Regions from separate parts of the Carnobacterium sp. FSL W8-0810 genome, predicted to be linked through region 1. Evidence: predicted binding sites of a transcription regulator. Region 1 holds the regulator's gene; each other region holds the start of a gene.

Region 1 (10,020 bases):
AGTGCCATTATAAAAGGTATGATCCAAAATGGGCATACCTCTCATCAAGATATTTACGTTCACAATACAACCAAAGAAACATTAGCCCTTTTCACTTCAGAAACTGGTACTCAAGCTTGTTCTTCTAATAAAGAATTAGCTGGAAAAGTCGATGTTTTAGTACTTGCAGCTAAACCAAATGTTTTCCCAACTATTTTGGCAGAAATTAAAGATGAAATTGCTGCTCATCAACCTTTAGTTGTATCTATTGCTGCTGGAACATCCCTTCAAAAACTATCAGAACTATTAAATGACGGCAATGAAACAGCTATTATTCGAGTAATGCCTAATCTAAATTCACAAATCGGAGAAGGAATGACTGCCATATGTGGAAATGACTACACTACTTCTCAACAAAAAGAATTTATCTTCAATATGTTTAAAGCTATTGGTGAAGTTGTTGAATTACCTGAAAAAGATTTTAGTACTTTCACAGCAATTGCCGGCAGTTCACCTGCTTTTGTCTTTTTATTTATCGATTCATTAGCCAGAGCTGCTGTTAGAAATGGTATGTCTAAAGAAGTAGCTACAAAAATTGCTGCTCAAGCTGTTCTTGGAAGCGGAAAATTAGTCTTGGACAGTGAAGAAACGCCATGGAATTTGATTGATCAAGTCTCTTCTCCAGGTGGAACAACTGTTGAAGGAATCCTAGCTCTGGAAGATGCTGGTTTTATCTCTTCAATTACAAAAGCAGCACAAGCAGTGATTGATAAAGATCAAGAAATGATGAAACACCACTAACTGTTCCATCTTAAAAAAACACTAAAAAACTTCAACGACGTTTGTGTCATTGAAGTTTTTTAGTATAGATACTACGTGTTACCTTTCTTGTTTTATAAATGTATAAGTTCAACTTTTCAAAAATTAGAGAATTTAACTTTATTTATTCAAAAGTACGTTTTCTAATCGTGATAGGTCCATTTAATAAGTTTATTTTCTCCTTAATGCAGGTAAGGTCCTTTCAGTCTAATAGTCTTTTTGGATTATGCTAACTACTTATATTTGTTATAATCTGGAAAATCATTTTTAGATAGAACCCAGTAAATAGTTCCCTCTGTTGCTTCATCTTCATCATAAGGAATCAAAATAATGGCATTGTCTATATCTTTCTTGTCTGGGAAAACAAACGAGTAAATTTTATCATCGAATTCTATTTTCTTATAACTAATATTGTTTTTAAACCCAGTACCCGTTTGCTTATAAGATACAGTCCAATCATCAGTTCCCTCAGAACTAAAGGTGATAGATTCATCCATTACATTTATAATCATTTGTTTCCCATCGGAATTTTCTGCATACCATTTACCTTGTATGTCTTTTGAACCTTTACACCCAGTTAAGAATATCAACATAATTCCTAAAAACATATACATCACTAATTTTTTTCTTTTCTTATTAAACAAAAGAATACCTCCTTTTTTAGAACTCTTCTATCATAACCCGATATTTATATTATTTTCAAGTTGATATAATCTGTATTAACCAAAACCACCTTCCAAAATAAGAATAGAAAAGTTAATTTAGTTTTTTCACATTAGACCTTTACAGAATATGAGAGTGGGACAATAAGCGTTTAGACCCGAATCACTGGAACGAATAAGCGCAGTATGGTCATCGACCATCGAGCATTGTTCGCGAAGTGGACGTCGGTCTGCTTTTTTGGAGCATGTTTTAGAATAAACAGTCGTATATAAAGAAGTGGCTGGGATTTTTGTCTTAGCCTCATCATTATTTTTTTATAATTGGCTGTCGTCTTGTTGTAGTTTATTTGCTTTTCTTTGTGCTTTTTCTTCTTTTTTTCGTCTTCTTAATTCTCTAAAAAAATCGCTTAATAATTCACTGCATTCTTCCTCTAAAAGACCTTTCTCAATTTGTACTTGGTGATTAAAACGCTTATCATCTAATAAATTCATCAATGTTCCAGCAGTACCGCCTTTAGGATCACTAGCTCCATAATAGAGTTCTTTGATGCGTGATAAGATCATTGCACCACTACACATAGGACAAGGTTCTAGTGTCACAAATAATTGAGCCTCTTCTAAACGCCAATTTCCTAAGTGGCGATTAGCTTCTTTAATGGCCAAAATTTCTGCATGAGTTGTTGCATCGTTCGATTCTTCTCTTATATTATGACCTCTGCCAATGATTTTTCCATCCAACACAACTATTGCACCAATAGGAACTTCTAATTTCTCTTTTGCTTTTTGAGCTTCTTTGATCGCTTCTTGCATAAAGTACGTTTTTTCTTCTGCAGTTAACATTTCTTGTTCCCTCGTTTATTCTTTTCTTTATCATAGCATAATTCATCTACAAATTTATTAAAAAAATGATAGAATGAACGTATAGAACATTTGTAACTGTTTTCATTCAAAGGAGTGCTTTTATGAATTTTAATCAACTTAAGTCTATTTACCCATCTGCTTTTTTGACAGATGATTCGAATAATGATCAGAATTACTTGACCTTCCCTTATCAAAATCAATGGATCCATTTTGATAAAAAACAATTGACCTCTTCAGAATCAAAGCTGCTTCACCTTATTTTAAATAAAGAAACAGACATAAAAAATCCAGAAAATCCTCAGTCAAAATGGTATGATTTTTTAATAGAAAATAATTCTATTCTACCTGCTGAATCTGGAAATCATCGAATTATCCAATTTAATATAAAAAAAAAGGATACTAATTTTAATAAGAAATTATGGCTAAATGCATTTAAAAGTTTTTTTGAAAATGTAGAAGCTGCCTTTTTTATCAATGACCATTATGGTCTTTTGATTCAGCACTATTCAGGTTATTCACTAAACCAAGATGAGACGATAGGTATTTTACAAACTTTAGATGATGATTTTTCGATAAAAACAAAAGGTTATATTGGTCAATACTGGTCTATTTCATTAGAAATCAAGGATATTTTTAACGAAGAGCAAACTATTTTTTTCAATCAGCTGGATAAAAGCAAGCAAGTATTTTCATTACCTGATATAGCACTAAGTTATTATGCTTCTGAAGCTCTATTTAAAAGTCCGATTATACAACAATTAAAAGAAGAACTCATTTCTCATTCCGAAATAAAAGAACTCATTACCGCTATATGGCTAAACCAAGGAAATATCAGCTTAGCAGCTAAATATCTTTACATCCATCGCAATACTTTACAATATCGACTAGATCGTTTCTATGAAGAGTCTGGTCTTTCATTAAAAAACAGAGATGATTTGCTGCTTTGTTATTTATTAACAATCTAAAAAAAATAATCTACTGCTAATGAAAAAAGTTAGCGGTAGATTATTTTTTTTATAACAATAGTATTATTTTTTAAATTTATGTTTTAGCCCTTTTTTTTGGTGTTTAAACTCATGTTGTAAATCTGATTTTTTATCCATAAGTGTTTCTTTAAAGTCGTGTGTAGTATCTTTTAGGTGTTCTCCATAAGAGCTCATACTGCCTCTTAAATCAGACACTTTATCTACCACACCCAATAAATTAGCAACTTCCATATCAGATAAATCATCAATTACGCTCATAGCATTTTCGTTGCCTTTTAATTTATCTTTTACGAAATATCTAGCTCTTTTACGATTCATTTTAGACTCAATTTTTTCCATTGCCATATTTGAAGAAGAAACAACAATAGCCCCAACTGTAAAAAGTGTTCCGAATCCTATCAATAATGCTTTTGTCGAATTTTTCATATTTAGTCACTTTCCTTTCGTTATTTCTTTAAATTTATCATAGCAGAAAGAAATATAAAATACGAATAAAAACGTCTACCATCTTATACGATAGCAGACGTTTCTCTAACTTTACTTTAAAAAAACAACTTAACTATTTTCACTTGAAGTTACTGTTTTGTTGTTTCTTTTTATTGAATCTTTTACAGTAATACGAATCGTTCCTTTTGAAGCACCGATTGTTACTTGATCGCCGATTTTAACTCGACCACTTAGCAACTCTTCACTCAATCGATCTTCTACTTCCTTTTGAAGTGCACGACGAATCGGACGTGCTCCATATTCAGGATCATAACCTGCTTTTGCAATTACATCAATTGCTGCTTGAGTAATTTTTACTTCAATGTCCATTTCTTTTAGACGTTTAACAATAGTTTGAGCCATTAGTTTTACGATTTGAGTCAATTCTTCTTTTTCTAAAGAATGGAAAACAATAGAGTCATCAATACGATTTATAAATTCTGGTTTAAACGTTTTTTTCAATTCTTCCATTATTCGTTTTTCCATTGCTTTATGATCTTTTTTATTGTTTGCTGTACCAAATCCTACAGATTTTTCATCTCTTAGAGCTGTTGCACCTAAGTTAGAAGTCATAATCATGACTGTATTTTTGAAGTCCACTTTTCTTCCTTTGGCATCAGTTAAATGACCATCATCAAGAACTTGTAGTAAGATATTAAATACATCTGGATGTGCTTTTTCAACTTCATCAAAAAGAATAACAGAGTATGGTTTTTGACGGATTTTTTCAGTTAATTGGCCACCTTCATCATACCCAACATAACCAGGAGGCGAACCAATCAAACGACTGGTACTATATTTTTCCATGAACTCAGACATGTCTACTCGTACTAATGCTTCTTCACTACCAAACATGGCTGAAGCAAGTGCTTTAGCTAGTTCTGTTTTCCCTACACCTGTAGGACCTAAGAACATAAATGAACCAATAGGGCGGTTAGGATCTTTCAGCCCGCTTCTAGACCGTCTAATCGCTCTAGAAACTGATCCGACAGCTTGCTCTTGTCCAATAACTCTTTTATGCAGTATATTTTCCAAATTCATTAAACGATCCGATTCTTTTTGTTCCATTTGTTGCACAGGAATATTGGTCCATAAGGAGACTACTTCTGCAATATCTCTTTCCGTTACTTGTAATGAGCTCGAAGAAGCTTTTCCTTCTTGTTTTTGAAGTAAACTTTCAATCTTCTTACGTTGTTTCATTTCTTTTGTACGAATTTTTGCAGCTCTCTCAAAATCTTGTAATTGAATGGCTTCTTCTTTTTCTTGGATCAAAGCTTCTAGAATAGAAACTGCAGCTGCTACTGGAGAAGGTTTACTTGAAACATCTAGACGCACCTTAGAAGCAGATTCATCTATTAAATCAATTGCCTTATCAGGAAGCTGTCTTGCAGTAATGTAACGTGATGAGAACTTAACAGCAGCATGTACTGCTTCATCTGTAATTTCCACACCATGGTGTTCTTCATAACGAGAACGCAAGCCTAATAATATTTCTTCTGCTTCTTCTTCTGAAGGAGGATCAACATGGATAGGTGCAAAACGTCGTTCTAAAGCGGCATCTTTTTCAATATACTTTTGGTATTCATCTAAAGTGGTCGCACCAATCGTTTGTAATTCGCCACGGGCTAATGCAGGTTTTAAGATATTAGAAGCATCAATAGCACCTTCTGCTCCACCAGCACCAATTAACGTATGCAATTCATCTATAAATAAGATAACTTCTCCATCTTGATAGATCTCATCAATAATCTTTTTCATACGTTCTTCAAATTCACCACGATATTTTGTACCAGCTACTAGCGAACCCATATCCAACATCATTAATCGTTTATTTGCTAATGCAGCAGGAACCTCTCCGTCAACAATTTTTTGTGCTAAACCTTCAGCAATGGCAGTTTTACCTACACCAGGTTCTCCTACTAAAACAGGATTATTTTTTGTTCTACGGCTCAATACTTGAATAATACGTTGAATTTCTTTATAGCGCCCAACTACTGGATCTAACTTACCTTTTCTTGCTGTGTCAGTTAAATCACGAGCTAAAGAATCCAAAGTAGGTGTACCGGCAATTTGTTTTGTAGCTGGTTTTGCTTTTTTACCTTTGCCACTGTTTACATCACTTAATCCAATTTTCTTCAATACAATTTGACGGGCTTTATTTAAATTGATATCTAAGTTGCTTAATATCTTAGAAGATAAGATATCTTCCTCACGTAATAAGCCTAATAATAAGTGCTCAGTGCCAACTAAAGCTGAACCCATACGTCTTGCTTCATCTGTAGCAAAAGTAATCGCTTGTTTTGCTCTTGGAGAATACGGAAGAATAGCGTTTTTAGAAAGGTATTTCATTGTTCCATACCCAGTAAAATGTTCGATTTCTTCACGAATATCCATTTCAGTAACGGAAAATTGTCTTAGTGTTTTTCCAGCAATTCCATCTTGTTCCATTATAAGACCTAAAAGAATATGTTCAGTTCCTACAGAATGGTGACGAAATCCTTTTGCTTCTTCTTGTGCCATGATTAAAACCATTCTTGCTTTTTCAGAAAATAATTCATTCATCAATTTCGCCTCCGTTTTTTATATGTTACTCATATTTTAAATTAGTTAAAAAGGCAACTAATAACTTAGCTCTTAATTCATTTTCATTTGCTTCAGTAGAGTTCAAGAGTGATTTTTCCATTACGGATAACATAATATTGGCTTCACGCTTCGATAGCATTTCAGATTCAAACAACCTTTGTATAATAGAATAAGCATTCTTTTGAGAAATTTTACTTCCAATAATATCAATCATCATATCCAGCATTTCAACTTCATCTAATAATTTCACCTTTATAATACGTATATACCCACCACCGCCTCGTTTACTTTCAACTAAATATCCTTGTTGTACAGTAAAACGAGTATTTATAACATAATTTATTTGAGAAGGAACACAATTAAATCGATCTGCCATTTCGCTACGTCTAATCTCGACTTGTTCATCTTGGCCTAAAACCTTCTTTAAATAAGCTTCAATGATATCCGACATATTTTGATTGTGCATGAGTTACCTTGTTACTAAAACATTTTAATGTGTGATAAGACATCATATCCTTATCTACTTTACATTGCAATGGCGTTTTTTTAGTAACACTCCTTTTCTTTTCGTCCCAACACTAGACTTATTTACTTAGTTTATTTTTTTACTCAATAAAATAAACTAATAACGGAGGATGCTCCAGTAAGCAATCAAGAAGCATTCTTGACTAATCCTGACTTTAATTATACGAGAAATAAGAAGATTTGAAAAGCAACTCTACTCATTTTTTCTTTAAATACCATTTAAACTGTTGTTATTCTACATTAAATCGAAGTATCTACAAAATAATATAATAAAAAAAGATAACCCCACAAAAAAATGGAATTATCTTCTAAGTTGTTTATCGGGAAGACAGGATTCGAACCTGCGACCCCTTGGTCCCAAACCAAGTGCTCTACCAAGCTGAGCTACTTCCCGTAATGCTGAGTTTTATCTTTTTTTACAAAAGAAATGCACCCAAGAGGACTTGAACCTCTAACCCCTTGATTCGTAGTCAAGTACTCTATCCAATTGAGCTATGGGTGCAAATGGTGCCGAGGGCCGGAATCGAACCGGCACGGTGATCACTCACCGCAGGATTTTAAGTCCTGTGCGTCTACCTGTTCCGCCACCCCGGCATTAGAACAGCTTGTCATTCTTACGAATGAGCTCACTAGTTGAACTAGTAAGCGAAAGACGGGATTCGAACCCGCGACCCCCACCTTGGCAAGGTGATGTTCTACCACTGAACTACTTTCGCAACAAAATGCCGGCTAAAGGAGTTGAACCCTCGACCCTCTGATTACAAATCAGATGCTCTACCAACTGAGCTAAGCCGGCTAAAGTGGTACTTAACTAAACATTCAAAAAAAAAAAAAATGGTGCGGGTGAAGGGACTTGAACCCCCACGTCTCTCGACGCTAGATCCTAAATCTAGTGCGTCTGCCAATTCCGCCACACCCGCAAAAGTATGGCATAACTAAACATGTTGAATGATTAGTTATGAGTCATGCAGGATTCGAACCTGCGACCCTCTGATTAAAAGTCAGATGCTCTACCAACTGAGCTAATGACTCATGGTGGAGGTTGACGGGATCGAACCGCCGACCCTCTGCTTGTAAGGCAGATGCTCTCCCAGCTGAGCTAAACCTCCATCTGAGAAAAAAATAATTGAATCTGCGTGGCAGCGTCCTACTCTCACAAAGGGAAACCCTTCACTACCATCGGCGCTAAGAAGCTTAACTGCTGTGTTCGGCATGGGAACAGGTGTGACCTTCTTGCCATCGCCACCACACAAATTTCAATCTAGAGAACGTTGTTCTCTCAAAACTGGATAAGTTAAAAGTTTGTTCTTCGTTTAGAAACCGTCGTACACCGTTTATTCTTTGGTTAAGTCCTCGACCGATTAGTATTGGTCCGCTCCATCTATCGCTAGACTTCCACTTCCAACCTATCAACCTGATCATCTCTCAGGGGTCTTACTCACTTACGTGATGGGAAATCTCATCTTGAGGGGGGCTTCACGCTTAGATGCTTTCAGCGTTTATCCCGTCCACACATAGCTACCCAGCAATGCCCTTGGCAGAACAACTGGTACACCAGAGGTGTGTCCATCCCGGTCCTCTCGTACTAAGGACAGCTCCTCTCAAATTTCCTACGCCCGCGACGGATAGGGACCGAACTGTCTCACGACGTTCTGAACCCAGCTCGCGTACCGCTTTAATGGGCGAACAGCCCAACCCTTGGGACCGACTACAGCCCCAGGATGCGATGAGCCGACATCGAGGTGCCAAACCTCCCCGTCGATGTGGACTCTTGGGGGAGATAAGCCTGTTATCCCCAGGGTAGCTTTTATCCGTTGAGCGATGGCCCTTCCATGCGGAACCACCGGATCACTAAGCCCGACTTTCGTCCCTGCTCGACTTGTAGGTCTCGCAGTCAAGCTCCCTTATGCCTTTACACTCTGCGAATGATTTCCAACCATTCTGAGGGAACCTTTGGGCGCCTCCGTTACACTTTAGGAGGCGACCGCCCCAGTCAAACTGCCCGTCAGACACTGTCTCCCAGCCCGATAAGGGCTGTGGGTTAGAGTGGTCATACAGCAAGGGTAGTATCCCACCAACGCCTCCACCAAGACTGGCGTCCTGGCTTCAATGGCTCCTACCTATCCTGTACAAGCTGTACAAACACTCAATATCAAACTGCAGTAAAGCTCCATGGGGTCTTTCCGTCCTGTCGCGGGTAACCTGCATCTTCACAGGTACTATAATTTCACCGAGTCTCTCGTTGAGACAGTGCCCAGATCGTTACGCCTTTCGTGCGGGTCGGAACTTACCCGACAAGGAATTTCGCTACCTTAGGACCGTTATAGTTACGGCCGCCGTTTACTGGGGCTTCAATTCTGAGCTTCGCCCGAGAGCTAACCCATCCTCTTAACCTTCCAGCACCGGGCAGGCGTCAGCCCCTATACGTCATCTTACGATTTTGCAGAGACCTGTGTTTTTGATAAACAGTCGCCTGGGCCTATTCACTGCGGCTGACCAATTGGTCAGCACCCCTTCTCCCGAAGTTACGGGGTCATTTTGCCGAGTTCCTTAACGAGAGTTCTCTCGCACACCTTAGGATTCTCTCCTCGACTACCTGTGTCGGTTTGCGGTACGGGCAGTTTGTTTCTAACTAGAAGCTTTTCTTGACAGTGTGACATCGGGAACTTCGGTACTTAATTTCCCTCCCCATCACAACTTGTTCTTAAAGAAGCAAGCATTTGACTCACTTCAAAACTTGTTGCTTGGACGCGCATATCCAACAGCGCGTATTCCTTAGCCTACTGTGTCCCTCCATTGTTCAAACAAAACAAACTGGTACAGGAATCTCAACCTGTTGTCCATCGTCTACGCCATTCGGCCTCGACTTAGGTCCCGACTAACCCTGGGAGGACGAGCCTTCCCCAGGAAACCTTAGTCATTCGGTGGACGGGATTCTCACCCGTCTTTCGCTACTCATACCGGCATTCTCACTTCTAAGCGCTCCACTAGTCCTCACGATCTAGCTTCAACGCCCTTAGAACGCTCTCCTACCATAGAACCAATGGTTCTATCCACAGCTTCGGTGTTATGTTTAGCCCCGGTAAATTTTCGGCGCAGGGTCACTCGACTAGTGAGCT
Region 2 (10,020 bases), 1.6 Mb from region 1:
GAGTTTAATAAAGCTACGAAAAAAGCATTAGGATAATGGGCCTTTAAATACGCCATTTGATAAGCGATAAAAGAATACGCTACTGCATGTGACCGGTTAAAACCATAGTTAGCAAATCGTTCAATGTAATCATAAACTTGCATGGCAACTTCTGGGGTGTACCCTAACTTAGCGGCACCACTAGTAAAATGTTGTCGTTCTTTATCAATAATACTTTTTTGTTTTTTTCCGATCGCTCTTCGTAAAATATCCGCTTGTCCTAACGTGTAGCCTCCCATTCTGGCAGCTACTTGCATAACTTGTTCTTGATAAACCATTACACCATAAGTGACAGACAGGATCTCTGAAAGAGATTCATGAGGGTATACGATTGGAAGTACACCTTTCTTTCTTTTGATAAACGTATCGATCTGTTCCATAGGACCGGGACGATACAATGCATTCACAGCTGCTATATCTTCCATAGAAGATGGCTCTAACCTGCGCAATACGCTTTTAATCCCCGCTGATTCAAATTGAAAGATCCCTACCATATCTCCTTTTCGAAATAATTGAAGTGTCTCTTGATCTTGCATAGGTATGTTTAACAAATTTAATCGCTTGCCAGTCTCTCTTTGGACAAGTTTTAATACATTATCTATAATAGATAAATTCTTCAAACCTAAGAAATCCATTTTCAACAATCCAATTTCTTCTACATTCCCCATAGGGTACTGCGTTAAAAAAATCTCGCCTCCACCTTTTTGTAAAGGAACGTATTGAGTTAAGGGCTTATCACTGATGACTACACCTGCAGCATGAGTTGAAATATGTCGAGGCAAACCTTCAATTTTTTTGGCCGTTTCAAACAAAAGTGTATTTTTTTCGTTTTCTCCAACCAGTTTTCTTAACGTTGCAGATTGTTTAAAAGCTTTTTCTAAAGTAATGCCAAGCACACTTGGAATAGCTTTAGACCAAACGTTCGCTTCGGAAGGACTCAAACCAAATACTCGGGATACATCTTTCAAAGCCATTTTAGCAGCTAAAGTGCCGAACGTTGCGATTTGAGCTACATGATTCTTACCATACTTATTTCTGACATATTGCAATATTTCCTCTCGCCGATTATCAGGAAAATCCAAATCGATATCCGGCATTGTATAACGTTCTTCATTTAAAAACCGTTCAAATAACAGATCATATTCAATTGGATCCACATCTGTAATTCCAAGTAAATAAGCGACCAAAGAACCTGCTGCTGAACCCCTGCCTGCTCCAGTAACAATTTTCACTTTATGAGCATATGCCATGACATCCCATACAATTAAGAAATAATCTTCGAATCCCATTTTTCCAATGACGGTTAATTCATATTCTAAGCGATCGATATAGCGTTTATCTGGTTCGGATACTCTTTTTTCTAAACCAATCAGACACTGTGCTTTTAAAAATGCCGTTGTCGATTTCTCGGTTGGCAAAGGAAATTTTGGTAGCAATTGTTGGCGCAAAACAATCTCACTAGTTATCATATCAGCAATAGCGTTTGTTCTTTGAGCTGCTTCTGCTAAGTCATTCTCTTTGAATTGTTTTTCCACTAAACTACTCTCAGGTAAAAAATAATCTCCATTTATAGAAGCATTTTGGATTGAAAGGGTTTCTCCCTTATCAATCGCTCTTAAAGCAGCCGTACTAAACTCATCATCTGCATCAATATACCGAATATCTTGTAAAGCCACAGTAGGTGTTCCAGTATTTCGAGATACCTCATTCAATTTATTTTTTATTGATTTCAGCTTTAGATGAAGTTGAACACCTATATAAAACTGATTTTTTGGAAATGCTTTTTGCCATTTTTTTACAACTGTTACAGCTGACTCTGGGTCATCTTGAAATAAAAAAGCTTCAGCTTCTCCTGTTTCCCCAGGTGTGATTGCAATTAAGTCCTGACTGTATTGTTCTATTTGATCGACAGTCAACCGCTCATTTTCAGCTAAAAGCATTTTTTGGCTTGAAAGAATCATCAAATTTTCATAGCCTTTAGCATTTTTCGCTAATAAAATGATTGAATGATTTTCTTCGCTTTTTACAATACCGCCAACATCTAGGGTTAATCCTAAAATAGGTTTAATCTGGTGTTTTTTACACATTTTGTAAAAGTCTACCAACCCATATAAAATGTTGTGATCAGTAAGAGCAATGGCTTGATAACCTCTTTCTTTAGCCTTAATGACTAATTCTTCAATCGAAATGGTGCTTTGTAATAAACTATAAGAACTCATTACTTGTAATTGTACAAATGACATTTTGTCACCCCATTCTAACTCTCTGTTTCTTATTATACCCTTCTCTGATTCGTATACGCAAACCTTCTAAAAGGAACTTACTTTTCTTACCCACTCTCTTAAATTAGAATACCACAAATACTTTTTCTTCTTACTTTTCCCTTTACAAAATTTTTGAAAATGCTAAAATGAATGTGTAAAAGAAGAGAGGTCAAATTATGAAATATCTAGTTACATTATTCTGGGGATTCTTTATTGGTCAAGCTGTAAATTATATTGGAGCTTCATTATCAAGCAGCTCATATAACTTCGTTACAGCATCACTGATTGGATTATTTATTGGGTTAATGGTAATATTAATTGCTAAAACTTTTTCAGAACCAAAACGCGAACACGCAACTAAATAAGATCAATTAAACAAAAAAAAGACATTCAATCGAATGTCTTTTTTTGTTTAATCATCTAACAGTTGTGTTTCATAGGATAAGTGGTCATCTTTTAACGTAATGGTTACTTTAGATTTCGGTAGAATTTCGCCAGAAATAATACCTTTGGCTAAAGGTGTTTCTACTTGTTTCGTAATAAATCGTTTTAATGGTCTTGCTCCATACATCGGATCATAAGCTTTTTCGGCTATCCAAACTTGTGCTTCTCCAGAAATCGTTAACTCAATGTCTTGATCAGCTAAGCGGACAGCTAAATCGTGTATTAATTTAAGAATAATTTTTTTCACAACTTGTAAGCCTAAAGGAGCAAAAAGAATAGTGTCATCGATCCTATTTAAAAACTCAGGTTTAAAGGATGTTTTTAACAGCGATAATACCTGTTCTTTAGTTGAGTCTTTAATTTGTCCTTGGTCATCCGTACCTTCTAATAATAGATCAGACCCAATATTACTTGTCATAATCAAAACAGTGTTTTTAAAATCGACCATTCTGCCTTTTGAATCAGTCAATCGACCATCATCTAATACTTGTAATAAAATATTGAAAACATCTGGGTGAGCCTTCTCTATTTCATCTAACAAAACAATGGTATAAGGACTTCTCCGGACAGCTTCAGTCAATTGTCCGCCTTCATCATAACCGACGTAACCAGGTGGTGCACCTATCAATCTTGAAACAGTATGTTTCTCCATATACTCACTCATATCAATCCGGACCATATGATCTTGTGAGTCAAATAAATTGTCAGCTAATGCTTTTGCCAATTCTGTTTTCCCAACCCCAGTTGGTCCTAAAAATAGGAATGAACCTAGCGGACGATTAGGATCTTGGATGCCAGCTCTAGCCCTTATAACCGCATCTGATACGCTTTGTACCGCTTCATCTTGACCAATGACACGCTCATTTAATGATTCATCTAAGTGCATCAATTTTTCGCGTTCGCCTTTAATCAACTTACTAACAGGAATTCCCGTCATTCGACCAATAACTACAGCAATTTCTTCTTCTGTAACCGATTCTTGTACCAGTCTAACTTGATTATCTTGATCAGCTAATTGTTGCTCTTCGAGTTTTTTTAATTCTGTCTCTAATGCAGGTATTTGTCCATGTCTCAAGACAGCAGCTCGCTCCAAATCATAATTGCCTTCTGCTTCTTCTAATTCATGACGTGCTTTTTCAATTTCAGCACGTTTATCGCGTAGTTTAGCTACTTCTTCTTTTTCAGTTTCCCATTTCATTTTCAACTGGTTCGCTTCTTCACGTAAATTGGATAATTCTTCTTGAATAATAGCCAATCTACGCATGCTAGCATCATCTTTCTCTTTTTTCAATGCAGCTTCTTCTATTTCTAACTGCATCAAGCGACGAGAAACTTGATCCAATTCAGTGGGTCTTGAATTCATTTCAACTCGAATGGTAGCACAAGCTTCATCTATTAAATCAATTGCTTTATCTGGTAAAAAACGATCTGTAATGTAACGGTTGGATAGCGTTGCCGCAGCCACTAAAGCGTTATCGTGGATATTTACGCTATGGTGAATTTCAAACCGTTCTTTTAGCCCTCTTAAAATACTAATGGTTTCTTCTACTGTAGGTTCGTCAACAAGTACTTTTTGGAAACGTCTTTCAAGTGCTTTATCTGACTCCATGTATTTTCGATATTCATCTAATGTTGTCGCACCAATACAATGCAGTTCTCCACGAGCCAGCATCGGTTTTAATAAGTTTCCTGCATCCATACTGCCTTCTGTTTTCCCGGCGCCTACAATTGTGTGGATCTCATCAATAAATAAGATGATGTTCCCTTCGCTTTTCTTCACTTCTTTTAGAACTGCTTTTAAGCGTTCTTCAAATTCTCCACGGTATTTAGCACCTGCAATCAAAGAACCCATGTCTAATGAAAAAATGGTTTTTCCTTTTAAATTTTCGGGTACATCTTTTCGAACGATTCGTTGAGCCAACCCTTCAATAATAGCGGTTTTACCAACACCAGGTTCTCCAATCAATACCGGATTGTTCTTCGTTTTACGAGATAAAATCCGAATAACATCTCTAATCTCATCATCTCTACCTATAACAGGATCTTGGTTTCCGCTTTTTACGGCTTTAACTAGATCTGTACCGTATTTTTCAAGTGCTTGATAAGTTTCTTCTTGATTTTGTGAGGTCACGCGATCTCCTCCTCTTATTTTTTCAATTTCATTTTTTAAATTCTTTTCAGTTAACCCATTCTGCAATAGATACTTAGTTAAAGAATGATTTTTTAATTTCATAAGTGCCAATAAGACGATCTCAGTAGAAAGAAAGTCATCTTGAAATGCAGCTCTTAATTTATCTGCTTCTGTTAATAAATTGTATAGGTTTTGACTCATTCCTTGTCCATATTGAACATTAGAGCCTTCAACAGTTGGGTAATGATCCAATTCTTGATCAATATAAGATTCAAAATCCTCTGTTTTGATCCCTAACGATTGATAAAGCCCACGTGCAAAATGATCAGGCGTTAAAAAAATCTTCCATAAATGGAGAAGATCTATTTCTTGATGTTTTCTAGTTACAGCAATATTTTGAGCTTCGCCAAGGGTTTGTTGCATCGTAGTAGTCATTTTTTCTATATCCATAGAAACCCCTCCTTGATTTACTAGTGTTAGTATACTCCATTGGTCAGTAAAGGTCAAATAAAAATAATTGGAATTTTGACTAATTTATTCATTTATTTTTTAACCATTATTTGTACGGTTAATGTTAAAAAGCTTACCCCAATTTTTATCATTAGAGTAAACTTTTCTTTATCTTATACCTAAAGCAATCCGGGCATAGCGGCTCATTTTACTTGTATCCCAAGCAGGATACCAAACTAATTTCACTTCGGTTGAAGAAATTTCAGGTATCGACTGTATAGCTTTCATGATGTCATCGGTAATAGTATCTGCCAAAGGACAACCCATAGTCGTTAACGTTAATTTTATCACACAGTGTTTTTCTTCGCTTACTTCAACTCCGTAAATTAATCCCAAGTTCACAATATCAATGTTCAGTTCAGGATCAATGACTTGCTCTAAAGCTGCTAATATGCGTTCTTTCAGATTTTCCAATTGATTTTCTTTAGTTGTTTCCATAGGTTGAGCACCTTCTCTTTTTGACTTGATTTTACCAAAATCAAAGTCTTTCAGCAAGAGATTGTGAATGTTTTTATAAATGTTTTTCGAAAAAATTAGCTGTTTCAACAGATATCATATAAGGAACATGATGGCCTTGACCTTCAGTTGTTGTAAAACTCACATGTTTTCCATACTCTTGATCTTTGATTCTTTTGTAGAAATCAAACGTCGGTTGGTAAGGGACTAAATCATCATCTTCATCATGCCAAAAATGAACGAATTTCCCATCAATTTTTTCAGGTTGCATATCAAGCGAAATAGGTTTTAACGACTCGATTGCAGGAGCAAATTGTTCAGATTCAAAATCGATTTCTACTCCTATTTGCCATTTGGAAGTTAATAACCATTTTGAGAAAGGAATTGGAGACGGACTTCCCATTAAGACAACAGCCGTTTTTATCCAAGGATATTGCGTTAACAAAGCACATGTGGTCACGCCACCCATTGATAAACCAGACACTCCGATTTGTTCTTGATCTGCTAGACCAACTTCGACGTAATGCTCTATTAAAGCTGGAAATTCCATTACATTGTGTTGAACAACATCCCAAAACTCCATACTTCTCTCGGTTACTGGTGCTCCTTGACTTCTTTCTCCATGCAAATAAGCTTCTGGTATCAAGACACGGAATCCTTTTTTAGCAATCTCATAACCATGAACTAAAGAGCTTTCTTTATAATTTGTCCAACCATGATAAAAAACAACAGTGGGCAATTTTTGGTCTATTAATTCCGTTGAAACAACTTCTAGTACCGGTATCTCATTAATGTATTCATGTTTTACTGTTATCATTTATCTATCCTCTTTCTATATTTATTCTTATAGACTTTGTGGTACACTATTCGTAAAGGTTCTATAAAATAAGTGTATCATAAAAGAAAACTAGAAGCTTTTATAAACCTAAATGAATAGTCGGAGGATTTTGATGAATAAAAAATTAATTGCTCTTGATTTAGATGGCACTACCTTAAACAATCGTTCAGAAATTTCGGTTAGAACTCAAAATGTTTTAACAACTTTACGAAATGCCGGTCACATCGTTTCAATCGTAACGGGCAGGCCTTACCGTAATAGCAAACAATTTTACACCCAATTAGGAATGGAAACGCCAATCGTAAACTTTAATGGTGCTTTGTGTCACTTACCAAATCAATTAAATTGGGAATCACAATACCATAAAACATTGGATCGTGAAATTGCGCTAGATATGCTGACTTTAAAAAAAGATTTAGATATTCATTTGATTGCAGCAGAACTGAGAGATACAGTCTTTGCAGACAACTACTTTGTTCCTTATAGCGATTTCTTTCCAGAAGGAAAAAAAGGCGCTTCTAAATTAACAGCATCTAGCTTGAAAGAAGACCCTACTGCTGTTTGTGTTTTTACAGATGCAGAAAATCAAGCTTATATTATTGAAAAAGTTACAGCTCGTTATGGAAACGCTGTTGAAATTAGAACATGGGGCGGACAAACGCCTTGTTTAGAGATCGTAGCAGCAGGAGTACAAAAAGCATTAGGTGTTGAACGTATTGCCCAAGTATACGGTGTGAAGCAAAAAGATATCATTGCTTTTGGGGATGAAGACAATGATTATGAAATGATTCAATATGCTGGTCATGGCGTAGTGATGAAAAATGGGATTGATTCTTTAAAACAAATTTCAAATGATATAACAGAAAAAACCAACAATGAAGAAGGTTTAGCTCATTATTTAGAAAACTATTTTGGATTGATTTAAAGTCAAAAAGAAACAGGATGTCCGTTCAAATTGAACGGCACCCTGTTTCTTTTATTTTTTCATTAAAGATTCTTTTTGTCGGTCTGAACTCCAAAACTCGCCTAACACTTTATTCGTTTCCATAAAGTTGACGAAAGCTGACGCATCTGCTTCTCTAACAGCTTGTTCTAATTCATACATTTCATATCGAGTGATAACCATCATTAAGATAGAACGATCGGTTTTTGAATAAGCACCTTTAGCAGGAATAATCGTAATCCCTCTTATCAACTTTCCATGTATTTCTTTCACTAAAGCATCCGGTTCATTGGTCACAATCATAGCCGTAATTTTTTGATGACTGGTGTGTATTGTATCAATCATTTTGGTCATCACATAAATCGACACCAAAGTATAAAGAGCATATTCCCATCCGTATAAAACACCGGCTGATGAAACGATAAGTAAATTCATTGCAAATGTTAATGTACCAATAGATCTACCCGTAGTTTTAGCTAATACCATTGAAATAATATCCATTCCGCCAGTTGAAAAACCGTATTTTAATGCAAAACCAATTCCAGTTCCACTAATAATCCCTCCAAATAAAGCGTTCATCATAGGATCATTCGTCAGTGGATTAATCGGCAAAAGAACCGTAAAAAACGAAATCAAAATAGACGTCATAAAACTGTATAATGTGAAATTTCTCCCCACTTTAAACCATCCAAGTAACGCGATAGGAATATTAAATACAAGTATTAATATACCCGTATCAATAAGGATGCCTGAAGAATTGTCTAATACACCCGATAATAATTGCGCAATTCCGTTAATACCCGAAGCATAAATATTGGCTGGTATTAAAAAATTGTTTAATGCGATTGCATTTGTGATAGCTGCGAAAAAGATAAAAAAGATTTTTTTTGCTTGTTCAATCCAAAAATTCGGCGTTTTTAACTGTGTCATCTCATAACTCCTTATATACTTAATCAAACAAGAATAACAAGATTTTTCTTATTAATAAAGAAAAAATTTTTTTTCTTCATTACACTCTCATTTGTATCCGTTTTCCAAGGATTTGCCTGCCTTTTATGGTACAATTTAAGAGCACAATGTAAAAGGAGGAATTACTTATGGCAAAAGAAGCAAGTTTTGATATCGTTTCAGAAATGAATATGGAAGAAATAAAAAATGCCGTACAATTAGCAACAAAAGAAATTGCAAATCGTTTTGATTTCAAAGGTTCGATCAGTGAAATCAAATTAGAAAAAGAAAAATTAGTTATCGTCTCAGATGATGACTTTAAATTAGAACAAGTAAAAGATGTATTGACTAATAAATTAGTTAAAAGAGGCGTTCCAACTCGAAATCTTCATTATTCTTCAACTGAAAAAGCTTTTGGAGGGAATGTTCGTCAATTCGCTGATTTAATCAGTGGAATTGATAAAGAACATGCCAAAACAATTACTCAGTTAATTAAAAAATCTGGTATTAAAGTAAAAACCCAAATACAAGATGACCAAATAAGAGTAATTGGCAAAAATCGTGATGATCTGCAACAAGTTATCGCTTTACTAAGAGATGCTAACTTGCCTATCGATTTACAGTTTACAAATTACAGATAACCTGGCATTACTATATTTAACAAAGATAAAAGACCTTCAAATAGAATTTGAAGGTCTTTTATCTTTGTTCGTTAGAATTCTTCGACTGCATTCACAGATACCGTCTTACTTCCTGCAAGTAATTTAGATACTGGGCAACGATTTTCAGCTTCTTCTATAATTTTTTTACTTTCTTCAAAAGGCAATCCATCGATTTTCGCAACAGCCTCTACATTAAAGAAGTAGCCGATTCCGTTTGGTTCACGCATAAAATCGACATGAACTTCTACACGACTTGTATTTTCTTTTCCTCTTGCTTTTAGCAAAGATTGAATAGTAGCATTTAAACAAGTACTAAAAGACAACCCAAGTAACTCTTCAGGATTTGTTCCTTCTTCTTTATTTAAAGGGCTGGAAAGTTTAACATTCAACCCGCCATTTTTCACAAACGCTTCACCATTTACACCCGTTTCATTGACCATTTCAGCATGAAATAAAGGTTTTTGATTCTTCACGAAATCCCTACTTTCTATCCAATGAATTCACAATGTTATAATTATTTTTTCCCAACTGCTTCTTCAATTTTTGGAAGAATGCTCTTGGCAATTGTTGACCCGACGATCATCATTTCATATGCTGCTCTTACATCTTCTGTTGTTCGAGAAAGAAGTCTCATATAAATTTCTCCGTCTCCCGCAAGACAAACACGGTAATAACCTGTTTTCATTTCATTCAGTTCATTTAAAATTTCTAATACTTGATTTTTTGCATCAAAATTCGTTACGTAGGCTAACTTATGGTACACGATTTGAAAATCAATGATTCCT
Region 3 (10,020 bases), 180 kb from region 1:
ATCTTGAGAAACTTCTTTTGCGATTGCTTGACGAATAACTGCACAAGTATCATTTGCATCTTTAGAAGTAGAAGATTTACCAGTTCCGATTGCCCAGATAGGTTCGTAAGCAATGATTGATTCAGCTACTTGACCTTCAGTTAATCCAGCAATTGCCGCTTTAACTTGTCCGCTTACCCATTCATTTGTTTCTCCAGCTTCACGTTGTTCTAACGTTTCACCACAGCAAATGATTGGAACCATACCATTTTTGAAAATAGCATGTGCTTTTTTATTGATCTCTTCGTCTGTTTCGTGGAAAAACTCACGACGTTCAGAGTGACCAATGATAACGTAATTTACTCCTAAGTCTCCTAAAGCAGCAGGACTAATTTCTCCTGTAAATGCTCCAGCTTCTTCAAAGTAGCTGTTTTGAGCAGCGATTTTTAATTCTGTTCCTTCTGATGCTTTAACTAAAGATTGTAAAAATAAAGCAGGAGCTCCCACAACTGAATCTACTTGTTCAGAAGAAGGGATTTTTGTTTTAACTGCTTCTACAAATTCAGCAGCTTCAGCAGCTGTTTTATTCATTTTCCAGTTACCGGCAATAATTGGTTTACGCATAACTAACTTCCTTTCTCTAATTGAACTATTTTATTTGTCTGAAATAGATGCTACACCTGGAAGTTCTTTACCTTCAAGGTATTCTAATGAAGCTCCGCCACCTGTAGAGATGTGAGTGAATTGATCTGCAAAACCTAATTGCATTGCTGCAGCTGCAGAGTCTCCTCCACCAATAATTGTTGTTGCTTCAGTTAAATTAGCGATTGCTTCACAAACACCAACTGTTCCTTGAGCAAAGTTAGACATTTCAAATACACCCATTGGTCCGTTCCAAACAACTGTTTTAGCACCTTGTAATTCTTTAGTGAATAATTCAATTGTTTTTGGTCCAATATCAAGACCCATTTGATCAGCTGGTACAGCACCATCATGAACTTCAGTTGGTGTGTCATTGCTGAATTCTGGAGAAGTAACAGAATCGATTGGCAAGACTAATTTGTCTCCACCTTTTTCGATCAATGTTCTAGCTAATTCGATTTTATCTTCTTCAACTAATGATTTACCGATTTCGATGCCTTTAGCAGCATAGAAAGTGTAAGTCATTCCGCCACCGATAAGAACTTTATCAGCTTTGCTTAATAAGTTTTCGATAACACCAATTTTATCACTAACTTTTGCTCCACCTAAAATAGCCACAAACGGACGTTTAGGTTCATCAACAGCGCCACCGATAAATTTGATTTCTTTATCCATTAAGAAACCAGCAGCTGATTCAAGGTTTGAAGCAACTCCTACGTTAGAAGCATGTGCACGGTGAGCTGTACCAAATGCATCATTAACGAAAACGTCGCCTAAGCTTGCCCAGTATTTGCCAAGTTCAGGATCATTTTTGCTTTCTTTTTTACCATCAATATCTTCAAAACGTGTGTTTTCAAATACTAATACATCACCAGCGTTTAAGCCGTCGATAGCACTTTCTAATTTTTCTCCACGTGTTTCAGGTACAAATGTAACGTCTTTTTCTAACAATTCGCTTAAGCGTTCAGCGACTGGGCGTAAACTTTTACCTTCTTTATCTTCTTCAGTTTTCACTTTACCTAAGTGAGAGAATAAAATAACTTTCCCACCTTGTTCAATAACATATTGAATAGTTGGTAAGGCTGCTTGAATACGGTTGTCATTAGTAATAACGCCGTCTTTCATTGGAACATTAAAGTCTGCACGCACTAAAACTTTTTTACCTTTTAAATCTAAATCAGTTACAACTTTTTTCACCATTAAAGATTCCTCCTGTATCGAGCAATTATGTGTAAATACTAATCTTTGAAAAAAGAAAAGCGAGGAAGCGCGCTGCCTCCCCGCTTTTATTATTTTCTATCCTAATTTAAGTCTCTTTTAAAGATTAACCTAATTTAGCAAAGTATTCTAAAGTACGAATTAATTGTGAAGTGTATGACATTTCGTTATCATACCAAGCAACAGTTTTAACGATTTGTTTGTCACCAACAGTGATAACTTTAGTTTGAGTTGCATCGTATAATGAACCGAATGACATTCCTAAGATATCAGAAGAAACGATTGCGTCTTCAGTATATCCGTAAGATTCGTTAGCTGCTGCTTTCATTGCTGCATCTACTTCTTCAGCAGTTACTTTAGTTTTTAATACAGTTTGTAATTCAGTTAATGAACCTGCTGCAACTGGAACACGTTGTGCAGCTCCATCTAATTTACCTTTTAATTCTGGTAATACTTCACCGATTGCTTTAGCAGCACCAGTTGTATTAGGAATGATGTTAGCTGCTGCAGCACGAGCACGACGGAAGTCGCCTTTTGGATGTGGAGCATCTAATGTGTTTTGGTCACCTGTGTAAGCGTGGATAGTAGTCATTAATCCTAATTCAATACCAAATTTGTCATTTAGTACTTGAGCCATAGGAGCTAAACAGTTAGTAGTACAAGAAGCACCAGAGATAACTGTTTCAGAACCGTCAAGAGTTTCGTGGTTTACATTGTAAACGATTGTTTTCATGTTACCAGTAGCTGGTGCAGAAATAACAACTTTTTTAGCTCCTGCTTTGATGTGTAATTCAGCAGCTTCTTGAGTAGTGAAGAAACCAGTACATTCTAATACGATTTCAACTCCAAGTTCTCCCCATGGAAGTTCTTCTGGGTTACGGTTGCTTAAAACTTTGATGTCTTTACCATTAACAGTAAATGCGCCATCTTTAACTTCAACGTCACCGTTGAAACGTCCTTGTGTTGTATCATATTTTAATAAGTGAGCTAGCATTTTTGGATCTGTTAAATCGTTAACTGCTACCACTTCAATACCTTCTAATTCTTGAATACGACGGAATACAAGACGACCAATACGTCCAAAACCGTTAATACCTACTTTAACTGTCATAAATAGATTTCCTCCTTTAGGAATCGTACAATATATTTATTTTAAAGGGTTATCCCTGTTAAAATCTCATTAGCAGCACCCTCATCTGTGATGAGCCAAGTATGGCGAGGTGCTTTTTTCATGTGGGCTTCAATTGCTTTAGCTTTGGATTTACCGCCAGCTACTGCAATCACATTAGCAATATTTGCTAAGTTTTTCGATTGCATCCCAATGCGTGGTATTTTATAAACCACTTCACCAGACTGATTATAAAATTCTCCAAAAGCTTCTCCAACTGCAGCTTTCTTTTTAATCAGAGCTAGAACTTCTTCGTTCATTCCTCTGCGTTCAGCCATATGCATGGCGTCTCCGATGCCATATAAAACACAATTAGCATCATCAACCATCTTAAGAGTCCTTTTTATCCCAGGTTCTTGTAAGAGTGGTTTGTATGTTTCTTCGCTTACTTGTTCTGGTACATAAAGAACACGGTTTTCACCGCCAGTTTTTTGGGCCATTAAAGCACTAATAGAATTCGCTTGAATATCAACCGATTCTCCTAGTCCACCTCTAGCCGGGACAAAAATCAACTCTCTTTTTCTTGAAAGAGTTTCATTCATTTGACTTGCTACTTCAGCCATAGTCGTACCGCCCATTACTGCAATAATATTATTGCCTTCCGGCAATAAAAAATCTAGAGCTTCCAATGTAGCATGGCCTATTTCCTCACGTAACTTCAGTTGATCATCTACGTCACCTGAAATGATTACACAGTGTTCGATCTCCAAATAAGAGGCAAGTTGTTTTTCTTTCTCTTTCATTCCCAATAACTGACCCATTAACTGGTCTAATTGGTGGTAAATGGTTTCACCCTTTTCAGTTAATTCCATTCCCATTTTTGAAGTTTTTATAAGCCCTTGCTTCTTTAATCCTTCTGACTCTGTACGTAAAACACGTTCAGTGATTCCCATACGATCAGCTAAGACTCTTCTGCCCACTGGACCCAATAAAAAAACATTGCGCAAAATGTGGTAACGATTCTGAAGTGTATACATGATATCTGGAATAACTTCTTCGATAACGGATAATACATTTTGCATGAGCGACCTCTTTCTACGTTGGTCGCTTTGTGACCGCGTTAGTCGTTCGGCGACCCTTGTTACTTAAAAAAACAAGAGAATCAAAAATGAAAATCAAACTATCAGTTTCCTGTTTCTGTTTTTTCATCATTCTCAATAGCATCCAAAAGGACACTATTACCATCTCTCACACCAGTAATTGTAACAGTAATCCTACTATCTTTCAACTATTAAGTTTCTAAGTTTTTCATTAAATTCTTCATAACTAATTGTGAATAAGATAAGTCTTTTTCATAGTTAATTTTATGCTTTTCACTCAGATTCCTAAAGACGTGAATCAATCATTTCTTTTAGTTCGTGTTGTGTAATATGTTCATCAAAAATTTGTTCTTCAATAAAAACCGTAGGAACAAACACAACATTTGCATTATTAGCTTCTTTGATAATTTCTTGAGCCTCTAACTCATTTGTTTGTTTCTCCAATTGCCTTTTCTCTTCAACATAAGTTTCAATCTCAGACAACTCTTCTAAGCTGCCCCACTCGTCTTGATGTGCAAAAAAATAATCTATTTCTTCAAGAGCTTTTGTTGGATTTGAATAATCTAAATACTGATGAACAATATTACCTTTTTTTAAACTTGGTTTCTCTTTATCAAAATGTTTAATGATGCGTTGGACTTTTCCACCTTCTACGTATTCTGTTAGTAGGTCTTTTGAATCTTCATACCACATTTTACAATAAGGGCATTTTAAGTTAATAAATTCAATAATTTTAATAGGTGCATCTTCATTTCCAATTTTTATTCCATCTGTTGTATTTACTTTGTCTGCTTTAATAGTACTAATATCCACAAAACATCCTCCTTCGATTGCTTATTAACTTCATTATACAGATAAGCAACAATCAATTAAATGGATTTGTCTTATTTTCGTTACATCGGAAATGGGAATGGAACCACAATCGTTTAAGGCCGGGTCTTTTTTTACACGTTTTAGAACAATCATTTGAAAACAACAAAGAGGTTAGGACTTTTGCCCCAACCTCTTTGTTTTAAATACATGAATTGTTTATTTTATTTAACTTAATGATGAACTGTTTTCCATAATTTCATCAATCAAACCATATGCTTTTGCATCTTCTGCAGACATATAGTTGTCACGGTCTGTATCACGTTGAATAACTTCAATAGGTTGACCAGTACGTTCAGATAAAATTTTGTTTAAACGTTCACGCGTTTTTAAAATGTGACGAGCAGCAATTTCGATTTCTGTAGCTTGTCCTTGTGATCCGCCTGATGGTTGGTGAATCATGATTTCAGCATTTGGTAATGCGTAACGTTTTCCTTTTGTACCGGCTGTTAATAAGAAACTTCCCATTGATGCAGCCATTCCCATTGCAATCGTTTGTACATCAGCTTTAATAAAGTTCATTGTATCAAAAATTGCTAATCCGGCAGTTACGCTTCCACCTGGAGAATTGATGTAAATATAAATATCTTTTTCAGAATCTTGTGCATCTAAAAATAGCAGTTGAGCGATTACAGCATTTGCAAGATCATCGTCAACTGGACCACTTAACATAATAATGCGGTCTTTTAAAAGACGAGAATAAATATCATAAGCACGTTCACCTCTGGATGACTGCTCGATTACTGTAGGGACTAAGTTCATAATTTGCTTCCTCCTTAAATGTACATTCCTTTATTGTGTAACTAAAAGACTTACTCAACAAGTTACTAATTGTATTTTACTCTTTTGGTCAATAAAGGTCAATTTTTTTTGCTTGTTATTTTTTTGGAAAAATAATTAAATTACTACTCTTAACACAAAAGTTATCCTTGAAGACACTGACACAATTAGATGACTCTCAATTAAATTCTTACGCTTGCATTTATTCTACTAAAATAGGTTTCATACGATTAAAAAACAAATCAATTATGCTACCTTTATGCGATAATCAATTTGTTTTTAACGGTTTATTTATTATAGAATTTGACTAATAGGTCAACAAAATAATTATAACATAAAAAAATAATTCGAAAATTTTAAAGCTTTTAAATGAAAAGTACAAACCTTTATCCATAGTATGATTGGTCTGATGATAAGAGAAAAACAAAACAGAGTAGATTTAAAAAGAACTTCTAAATCAAATGCGTAGGAATTCTCTCTCTATTCTTCAACTGCTCAATCTTTCATCTTTAAACAAAGGCTGTCTCTCTTCTATTCTCCTAAAATATCTCGATTCTTTTCTTCAAATTCATCTAGTAATGCCCGTGCTCCATTTGTTGTTTCGGTTTCCATTAACTGTACTCTTAAATCACTCGCTCCGCGAATGCCGCGAACATATATTTTGAAAAAGCGACGAAGAGGTTTAAATGAACGTGGTTCATCAACAGTATACTGATCAAAAAGATCTAAATGCAATCTGAAAAGCTCCAATAATTCTTTGCTGCTATGTTCTTTCGGCTCTTTTTCAAAGGCATAAGGGTTATGAAATACACCTCGCCCAATCATAATGCCATCTACACCGTATTCCTCAACAAGTTTCAACCCTGTTTCACGGTCCGGAATGTCTCCATTAATGGTTAAAAGTGTTTGTGGAGCAATCTCATCACGCAATTTTTTGACTTCTGAAATCATTTCCCAGTGAGCATTGCCTTTACTCATTTCTTTTCTTGTGCGCAAATGGATAGAAAGATTGGCAATATCTTGTTCAAAAACATGTGTCAACCAATCACGCCATTCATCGATATTTGCATATCCAAGACGGGTCTTGACACTTACTGGTAACCCTCCAGCTTTTGCTGCTTGAATTAAATCTGCAGCAACTTGAAAACGGCGGATTAGTCCACTGCCTTTTCCTTTTCCTGCTACATTCGGTACTGGGCATCCCATATTGATATCAATACCCTTAAAGCCTTCTTCTGCCATACCAATACTCATTTGACGGAAGTACTCTGGCTCGTCTCCCCATATATGAGCGACCATTGGTTGTTCATCTTCTGTAAACGTCAAACGCCCCCGTACGCTATCCCGTCCTTCTGGATGACAGTAACTTACGGTATTCGTAAATTCTGTAAAAAACACATCCGGCTTGCCTGCTTCACTCACTACATGACGAAAAACAACATCCGTCACATCTTCCATTGGTGCCAATATAAAAAACGGACGCGGTAAATCTTGCCAAAAATTTTCTTTCATTTTTAATAATCGATCCTTCCATAACGGGATATTAAATCATGCTTTCATCCCAAAGTAAAATACACAAACTATCTAACATTTCAATAACGATTTTTCAACATTTGGAATTATACATTCATTTGTAGGATAAGTCCAATTCAGATCATCTTGTTACTATACCTTTTATTGTCATATCTTATCTTTCGAAATAACAGGCAGTAGAACGAACCAACATAAAAAAAGATCCGAAAGTCGTAAGCATTTTTACGAAAATCGGGTCTATGCTCTTCATTCCAGCATTACAACACAGATCTAATAAAGTTTTTGATCTAGCTAGTGCTGTCTTATTCTATTCGTTATTATGCAACTCTCCTATTAAACGGGTGAGGTAATAACTTTACTTGGCATCCTTACATGCCCCCTGAGGGAATCGAACCCCCATTTTAAGAATCGGAATCTTACGTGATATCCATTACACTAAGGGGACTCTACACTAATAACTTGTTAATCGTTCAGCTTTATACTTGCTAAAGTCAAAAACATCAACTATTACAGTGTAGCCCAGTTATAATGAAAAAACAAGAATAAGTTCTAGACTGAAAAACTTATTCCTACAATTTAATAAGTTTATATTTAAGTGATTACTGTTGCTCTTGTTATTTCTGTACTTCTTAGTTTATCTGCCATCTCATTTAACTTACGTAAACGATGATTGATTCCTGATTTGCTGATTGTCCCACTAGGAATCATTTCACCTAATTCTTTTAATGTTACTTCTGGATATTCTAAACGAACAAGAGCAATTTCTCTTAGTTTCGTAGGGATTTTATCCAATCCAATCATTTCGTCGATATACTTGATACTTTCAATTTGCTTACTGGCAGCATCAATCGTTTTATTTAAATTAGCATTCTCACAGTTGACTAAACGATTAACTGAATTCCTCATATCTCTGATGATTCGAACATCTTCAAACTTGAGCATCCCACTCGTTGCTCCAATCAAAGCCAAAAAGTCTGCAATTTTTTCTGCTTCTTTCAAATAAGTGATATACCCATTTCGTCTTTCCAACGTACGAGCATTCATATCGAATTGATTCATCATTTGACAAATATCATCATTATGTTCCTCATAACTTGAATGAATCTCAAGGTGGTAACGACTCGTTTCTGGGTTATTAACTGAACCTCCTGCTAAAAAAGCTCCACGCAAATAAGATTTAACTTTTTGCGTATTTTCCATTATTTCATTTGAAACATGACTATGCAATGACATCCCGTCCATAATAGACAAATCTGACAGCACTTCTTTAGTACCATGCTTTAATCGTACAATATAAACATTATTTTTCTTTAATTTCATTTTTCGACGAACAAGCAATTCACTTTCAACATCAAAATGATCTTTTAATAACACATAAATTCTACGTGCAATAGCTGCATTTTCAGTTTGTACATTTAAAATAAACTTTTTTTCGACCAAACTAACTGTTCCATTCATCCGAATCAAAGCAGCCAGTTCAGCTTTAGCATGTTCTCTATGCACTTCTAATTGAGTTAATTCTTTTTTCACTTCCGAAGCATAAGACATATAGGAGTCCTCCTTTCTTTTTATCTTAATAATTAAAAACTGTTTCGTTTTTCCACGCGTCTATTATCAAAAGCCAGCTTAAACAGTTCATCTACCACTTTTGTTCCATTATGAAAAACTCCTTGATCTCTTAATTCAAGAAAATCATCTGAGATAACAGAGGGCACTTCTTGAGCCAATCCTTTGAAGTCATGCGCTACTTGCACTAAGTATTCATTGTACCGTTCTGTATCCATGTAATTTTCTGGAACTTCCCCAATATTGACCAGTACAGTATCAATGAATTTTTTGTCTAAATGTTGATGCAATACACATACATGATCTGCATCCGTAAAGTTCTCTGTTTCGCCAAGTTGAGTCATAATATTACAAATATAGACTACTTTTGCTTCTGTTTCCTTAACGGCTTGTCCTAAATCATCGATCATCAAATTAGGCAAGATACTAGTAAATAAACTTCCAGGTCCCAACACGACCATATCAGCATCATGAATAGCAGCCAATACTTTTCTAGAAGCTTTAGCTTTATGATCATCTTCTGTGGGTGTTACATAGACTCGCTCTATTTTTTTTCTTTCTTTAGCAATTTTTGATTCTCCAGAAATCTTAGTACCATCCTCAAAGATAGCATGCAAAATCAATGCCTCTTCTGCTGCTGGGTATACGTGTCCATCTACCATCATCATTTTAGATAACAATTGAATCGCTTCAAATATACTGCTTCTCATTTCAGACATGGCCGCAATGATCAGGTTTCCTATTGAATGACCAGCTAAAAAGTGGTCATTTGTATCAAATCGATATTGAAAAATATCTTTTTGGGCAGAGGGAATATTCGAAAGTGATACTAATACGTTACGAATATCTCCAGGAGGAACAATGTTAGCATAATTTCTTAACGTTCCACTGCTTCCTCCATCATCAGCAACAGTTACGATAGCTGTTACGTCGGCATTTTTTGATTTTAGTCCATTTAGAATTACTGGTAATCCCGTACCTCCACCAATAACCACTATTTTAGGGTTATTCTTTTTTCTTTCTTGTATCATGAACGATTCACCGATTCTTTAACCTTCCCTTTATCACGATGCGTAATGTGGACAGGATACCCATCTATTTCGATTTTTTGTGCAATACGTTCTACTAAAGCTACGGATCGATGCTTTCCGCCGGTACAACCAATAGCGATAGTCACATTGTTTTTACCTTCTTTTTTATATCCTGGTAAAATATATTCCAATA

What was found. Region 1 encodes CtsR, which represses protease genes until heat stress. Its sites were predicted from a motif close to TTGGTCAAAAAAGGTCAAANA; they were not measured.
Region 2: clpB (ATP-dependent chaperone ClpB) is a predicted target of CtsR. The motif match lies at 5,368-5,388, and genes of this name have one in related genera.
Region 3: clpP (ATP-dependent Clp endopeptidase proteolytic subunit ClpP) is a predicted target of CtsR. The motif match lies at 5,764-5,784, and genes of this name have one in related genera.

The regions. Positions count from the first base shown of each region.
Region 1 covers NZ_JBBOWO010000001.1:398,781-408,800, forward strand. The annotation lists gene proC (pyrroline-5-carboxylate reductase) at 1-780, shown strand, start outside; gene NST49_RS01985 (hypothetical protein) at 1,032-1,442, opposite strand; gene tadA (tRNA adenosine(34) deaminase TadA) at 1,776-2,300, opposite strand; gene NST49_RS01995 (helix-turn-helix domain-containing protein) at 2,423-3,286, shown strand; gene NST49_RS02000 (hypothetical protein) at 3,350-3,733, opposite strand; gene NST49_RS02005 (ATP-dependent Clp protease ATP-binding subunit) at 3,863-6,355, opposite strand; gene NST49_RS02010 (CtsR family transcriptional regulator) at 6,381-6,842, opposite strand; tRNA gene NST49_RS02015 (tRNA-Pro) at 7,222-7,295, opposite strand; tRNA gene NST49_RS02020 (tRNA-Arg) at 7,330-7,403, opposite strand; tRNA gene NST49_RS02025 (tRNA-Leu) at 7,407-7,495, opposite strand; tRNA gene NST49_RS02030 (tRNA-Gly) at 7,546-7,617, opposite strand; tRNA gene NST49_RS02035 (tRNA-Thr) at 7,625-7,697, opposite strand; tRNA gene NST49_RS02040 (tRNA-Leu) at 7,737-7,821, opposite strand; tRNA gene NST49_RS02045 (tRNA-Lys) at 7,861-7,933, opposite strand; tRNA gene NST49_RS02050 (tRNA-Val) at 7,935-8,010, opposite strand; rRNA gene rrf (5S ribosomal RNA) at 8,036-8,151, opposite strand; rRNA gene NST49_RS02060 (23S ribosomal RNA) at 8,243-10,020, opposite strand, start outside.
Region 2 covers NZ_JBBOWO010000001.1:2,047,703-2,057,722, forward strand. The annotation lists gene dnaE (DNA polymerase III subunit alpha) at 1-2,282, opposite strand, end outside; gene NST49_RS09875 (YjzD family protein) at 2,480-2,668, shown strand; gene clpB (ATP-dependent chaperone ClpB) at 2,716-5,328, opposite strand; gene NST49_RS09885 (metal-sulfur cluster assembly factor) at 5,497-5,826, opposite strand; gene NST49_RS09890 (dienelactone hydrolase family protein) at 5,900-6,661, opposite strand; gene NST49_RS09895 (Cof-type HAD-IIB family hydrolase) at 6,795-7,607, shown strand; gene NST49_RS09900 (YitT family protein) at 7,659-8,555, opposite strand; gene NST49_RS09905 (YajQ family cyclic di-GMP-binding protein) at 8,723-9,214, shown strand; gene NST49_RS09910 (OsmC family protein) at 9,286-9,708, opposite strand; gene NST49_RS09915 (hypothetical protein) at 9,750-10,020, opposite strand, start outside.
Region 3 covers NZ_JBBOWO010000001.1:218,224-228,243, forward strand. The annotation lists gene tpiA (triose-phosphate isomerase) at 1-603, opposite strand, end outside; gene NST49_RS01135 (phosphoglycerate kinase) at 634-1,821, opposite strand; gene gap (type I glyceraldehyde-3-phosphate dehydrogenase) at 1,946-2,950, opposite strand; gene NST49_RS01145 (sugar-binding transcriptional regulator) at 2,992-4,029, opposite strand; gene NST49_RS01150 (DsbA family protein) at 4,333-4,860, opposite strand; gene clpP (ATP-dependent Clp endopeptidase proteolytic subunit ClpP) at 5,086-5,679, opposite strand; gene NST49_RS01160 (tRNA dihydrouridine synthase) at 6,229-7,209, opposite strand; tRNA gene NST49_RS01165 (tRNA-Arg) at 7,604-7,675, opposite strand; gene whiA (DNA-binding protein WhiA) at 7,822-8,778, opposite strand; gene NST49_RS01175 (gluconeogenesis factor YvcK family protein) at 8,811-9,827, opposite strand; gene rapZ (RNase adapter RapZ) at 9,824-10,020, opposite strand, start outside.